Regions from separate parts of the Gordonia amicalis genome, predicted to be linked through region 1. Evidence: riboswitches for the same ligand, from Rfam matches in the RefSeq annotation. Region 1 holds a riboswitch; the other holds the start of a gene.
What was found. A riboswitch is a leader RNA that binds a small molecule or an ion and turns the genes downstream of it on or off. The one in region 1 is predicted to bind cobalamin.
Positions count from the first base shown of each region.

Region 2: another riboswitch for cobalamin. It lies ahead of IHQ52_RS08320 (FecCD family ABC transporter permease); the one in region 1 lies ahead of IHQ52_RS11700 (CbtB domain-containing protein).

Region 1 covers NZ_CP091855.1:2,523,319-2,525,777, reverse strand. The annotation lists gene IHQ52_RS11710 (histidine phosphatase family protein) at 24-509, opposite strand; gene IHQ52_RS11705 (CbtA family protein) at 528-1,361, opposite strand; gene IHQ52_RS11700 (CbtB domain-containing protein) at 1,396-1,629, opposite strand; cobalamin riboswitch at 1,667-1,845, opposite strand; gene IHQ52_RS11695 (ATP-dependent helicase) at 1,856-2,459, shown strand, end outside.
Region 2 covers NZ_CP091855.1:1,804,495-1,806,953, reverse strand. The annotation lists gene IHQ52_RS08325 (L-lactate dehydrogenase) at 1-677, opposite strand, end outside; cobalamin riboswitch at 799-980, shown strand; gene IHQ52_RS08320 (FecCD family ABC transporter permease) at 1,053-2,105, shown strand; gene IHQ52_RS08315 (ABC transporter ATP-binding protein) at 2,105-2,459, shown strand, end outside.

The sequences.
Region 1 (2,459 bases):
TACGTTTACGCGAATTCGTTTCCTCAGGGTCTCGACCAGAGGTAGGAGGCCGCCGGACGGACCTCGACCCCGAAGTATCGAGCGGGGTCGTCGCACAGCAGAGCCTGGGCGACGGGCATCGCGACCACGATCGAGGCCGTCGCGGTGTCGTGATGGTCGCGCCAGGCGTGCACCCTGCGCACGAACTCCGCCACGCTCTCGCCGCCGTGGGGCCGGGCCGTCGGGTCGGTGAAGAAGGCCGCGAGATCGCTCGGGGCGATCTCCTCGGGCATCGATCCCGCCCAGGAACCGACGTCGAGTGTCCGGAGCGCGTCGTCGACGTCCGGCCGCCCGCCCAGGAGGCGGGCAGTCTCGCGGGTCGCGGCCTCGGGTCCGCAGAGGGTCACCGGTCCGGCGACCGATGCGGCGAGCGTTTCGATGTCGCGCCGCCCGCGCTCGTCCAGCGGCGCATCACCGCCGAAACGCACAGATCTGTTGGGACCGGTGCGCCCGGCGGTGATGATCTGCATGAGAACGTCCGGGGCCGTTCAGTTCCCGGTGGCGTCGACCGTCCGGGGCGTGGCCGGGTTCTTCGACCGCGCCATCGCGCCGAGAATCAGCGCGAAGGTCACCGTCAGCACCGTCCACAGGATGACCTGGTTGGTGATCGTGTACACGCGGAAGTCGGCGACCACGTCCGCCGGGAATCCCGGGAACACGATCTGACCGGTGCTGTTGCGCACCGGCTCGGGCACCTCGTCGAACGACGGCAGGAACGCGATCGTGATGCCGACGGCTGTCAGATACGCCGCGCCGCCCACGACCGCCGACACCAACCCGCCGATCCGCGGACGCAGCCACAGCGCGAGTACGACGGCCGCGATCGCCAGCACCACCGACGCGATGGTGATGGTCAGGAAGGCGCCGGTCCGATCCCCGATCGTGTCGTCGTCCCCCACGGCCGGCGGATTGGCCGGGTAGGCGAAGAACGGCACGCCGAAGACGGCCACGAAACCGATCGCGCCGGTCACTCCGGCGACCGCGCGGGCATCGGTGGCGGGATACCGGTTGCCGAGGTAGCTCCACAGCACGGTGAAGGCGACCGCGAAGAACGCCCCCATGCACAGCGCGAACACCAGGTTGCCGACGCCGGCGCCCAGGTTCTCCTGCATGGCGCGGGTGAAGACCTCACCGCCGTCGCCGTGGTGGTGCCCACCCGCCTCGGCGGCATGGGCCAGTGTCTCCTCGGCCTCTGAGCGGGCGCTCTCGTAGTCGACGGCCTTCGACACCACCGGTTCGATGTAGAAACGTGCGAAGACGAACGACAGGATGCCGGCGATCAGGCCCGACAGCAGGCCTGCGCCGATGAATCTCTTCTCCATGTGAACTTGTCCCTGCTGATCGGGTCAGACCGACTCAGTGGCAGGGAAAGCCGAGAAAGTGGCGGGCGTCGTGCACGAACTCGTGCACGTGCGTGTCCTCGCCGAAGACGGACACGACACCCTGGTCGTAGCCGAGGAAGTAGTAGGCGAGCCCGGCCAGCAGCACGGTGAGGCTCAGCCAGAGCGCTGCGCCGGCGACCGACAGATTCGGTACCGCCAGAGCGCGCGGTGCGGGTGTGACTGCTTCGGACGTACGGGTAGCCGTCATGTGAGTTGTCCTTTCGCCGATCTCGCGTCGGAGAGCTGTGGATCAGTTGTCGCCGGCACGGCATCCTGACTCACGTCGTCTCTGGGCACCGTCGAATCACTCGACCGCATCCCCCGAGTCGGCTTTCACAGTGGCGCGACCGTTCCGGATTCTCACCGGATTCCCCGTACAGGCGTGAGATGACTGTATACCCCGACCTGTCACACATGTGAGACATAGTGGAGAGATGCCCCGCCCTTCGGTACTCGACCGCCTCACCGCCCCCACCCGGCGATGGTTCACCGGGGCGTTCACCAAGCCGACCGCGGCGCAGAAGGGCGCCTGGACCTCGATCGCCGACGGCGCGAACACGCTGGTCATCGCACCGACCGGCTCCGGCAAGACCCTGGCGGCGTTCCTCTGGGCCCTCGACCGGCTCGCCGCCGACACCGCTGCACGCCGTCCGGGCACGAAGGTCGTCTACATCTCGCCGCTGAAGGCGCTCGCCGTCGACGTGGAGCGCAACCTGCGCGCGCCGCTCACCGGTATCACCCGCGCCGCGCAGGAACTGAACCTGCCCGAACCGAACATCACGGTCGGCGTCCGCTCCGGCGACACCTCGGCCGCCGACCGCCGCACCCTGGTGAAGACCCCGCCCGACATCCTGATCACCACCCCGGAGTCGCTCTACCTCATGCTGACCTCGGCGGCGCGGGAGAGTCTCACGAACGTCGAGGCGATCATCGTCGACGAGGTGCACGCGGTCGCCGCGACCAAACGCGGCACGCACCTGGCGCTGACCCTCGAGCGCCTCGACGAGCTGCTCGAGAAGCCCGCTCAGCGGATCGGCC
Region 2 (2,459 bases), 720 kb from region 1:
GCGTAGGCGGCGTGCACGACCTCAGACCGAATGCGTTCGCGGGCAACGGAGTCCATGGCCGGTCGGCCGGGCAAGGCCTTCCAGGATGTCAGCGGCACCCCGCCGATCGTCGCCGAAGACCACAGCGGGATCTCGCTGTCGCCGTGTTCGCCGACGATATAGGAATGCACACTCTGGACCGCCACACCGCAGTGCTGCGCGATGAGGAACCGCAAGCGCGACGAGTCGAGAACGGTTCCGGAACCGAACAGCCGATTCGACGGCAGGCCGGTGACCCGCTGGGCGGCGTAGGTGACGACGTCGACCGGGTTGGTCACCATGAGGTAGATCGCATTCGGCGCGACCTCGAGCACACCGGGCAGAATCGATCGTGTCAAACCTATTGTCGCCTCGGCCAATTCGAGACGCGACTGACCCGGCTTCTGCTTGGCGCCGGCCGTGAACACGACGACGTCGGCGCCGGCGCACACCGACACGTCGTCGGAGCCGATGATGTCGGCACGGGGCACGAACTCGAGACCGTGCGACAGGTCGAGCACTTCCGCGGTGACCTTCGTCGCCTTGATGTCCAGCAGGGCGACGGTCCGCGCGACCCCCCGGATCAGTGCTGAGTAGGCGATCGCGGTGCCCACCGCGCCCGCGCCGATGATGGCCAGTTTCGTGGGCCGTCCGTCCATCGGATCACCGTCCGCCTCGGTTCGATTCGCGTCTGGTCGTTGCTCTGCCGGCCCCAGCCTACGACCTCCGGGCTGCACTCGCCCGGCTACGCGAGGGTGGGGCCTCGGTGTCCGTATTGCTAACCTCACCGGAGAGATCGGTCGCACCTGCACAAGCGGGTGCCAGGGAACCTGGTGCGAATCCAGGACTGGCGCGCAGCGGTATGGGGGACGGACCCGACATCAAGCCACTGGGGCAACCCGGGAAGGCGTCGGGTCCGGACGAACCCGAGTCCGAATACCTGCCGTTCTCGTCGAGTCCACCCGGTATCTCGCGCACAGATGCCCAGACCGAAGGCAGTACCACCCGTGCCCCGTCCTCCCGACGGCACGACGATGATCGCCACCGACACGTCGGTAGGGCGACTTCCGTCGATGCCTCTTGCCCTGATCCTTCTCGTTCTCACCCTGGTGAGCATTACTGTCGCCACCGCTTTCGGCGCCGAGACCATACCCATCGGTGATGTCTGGCGTACCGTCGCCGGGCGTCTCCGGGGTGACGAGCTCGACGCCGCCCACTCCGTCATCATCTGGGATCTACGTTTGCCGCGTTCGGTTCTCGCGGCGATCGTCGGCGCCGGTCTGGCCCTCGCCGGTGCAGTCATGCAGGCCCTTGTCCGCAATCCGCTCGCCGAGCCGTACCTTCTGGGCGTGTCCGCCGGAGCCGCGGTCGGCGCCACGGCCGTCATCACGCTCGGTTCGTTTGCCGCCCTCGGCGTCTGGGCGTTGTCCGGCGGCGCCCTGGTCGGCGCACTTGTGGCGTCGGTCACCGTGTACGCGGTGGCCCGGGCGCAGGGCGGACTGACCGCCTTGCGCCTGATCCTCTCCGGGGTGGTCCTGTCGTCGGCGTTCATGGCGCTGTCCTCGTTGCTGGTGTTCACCGCCGCGGACCCGCATGCCGCCGACAACGTGATGTTCTGGATGCTGGGCAGCGTCGCCGGCGCGACCTGGGCGAAAGTCCAGATCGCCGGCGTCGTCGTCGCCCTCACGGTGTTCGCGATGCTGGCGATCCACTCCTGGCTCGACGCCTACGCGGCCGGCACCGACACCGCGACGTCCCTCGGGGTTCCCGTGCGTGCCATGCGGAACGCGTTGTTCGCGGTCCAGGGCATTCTCGTCGGAGTCCTGGTCGCGGTCGCGGGCGGAATCGGATTCGTGGGATTGATCGTCCCCCACGCCGCTCGCCTGCTGGTCGGCGCGACGCACCGGGCGATGATCCCCGTCGCGGTCTGCGGCGGTGCCCTGTTCCTCGTGTGGGTCGATGTCATCTCACGAGTGGCGGCCTCACCACGCGAGATGCCGCTGGGCATCGTGACCGGACTGATCGGCGCACCCATCTTCCTGTTCTTGATGGGACGACGCCAGTACGTGTTCGGCGGCGGGTCCTGATGAGCTCCGGCACACGTTCGATGACCCTGTGCGCGAGCGCCGTCAGCTGTCGTCGTGGGGGCCGCACGATCCTGCGCGAGGTGGACCTCGACGTCCCGGCCGGAACCCGCCTCGCCATCGTCGGCCCGAACGGGGCGGGGAAGAGCACGTTGCTCCGGACCCTGTGCGGTCTCGAGAGACCGGCGACCGGGCGTATCCGGTTGGCCGGCGACGATCTCGATCGTCTTCCCGCGCGGCGTCGTGCGCTGTCGATCGCGGTCGTCGGTCAGGATGAACATCCGTCGGCCGAACTCACGGTCGCCGAAGCGGTCGGCCTCGGACGCACGCCGTACCGGTCTGCCTGGTCCACAGGCA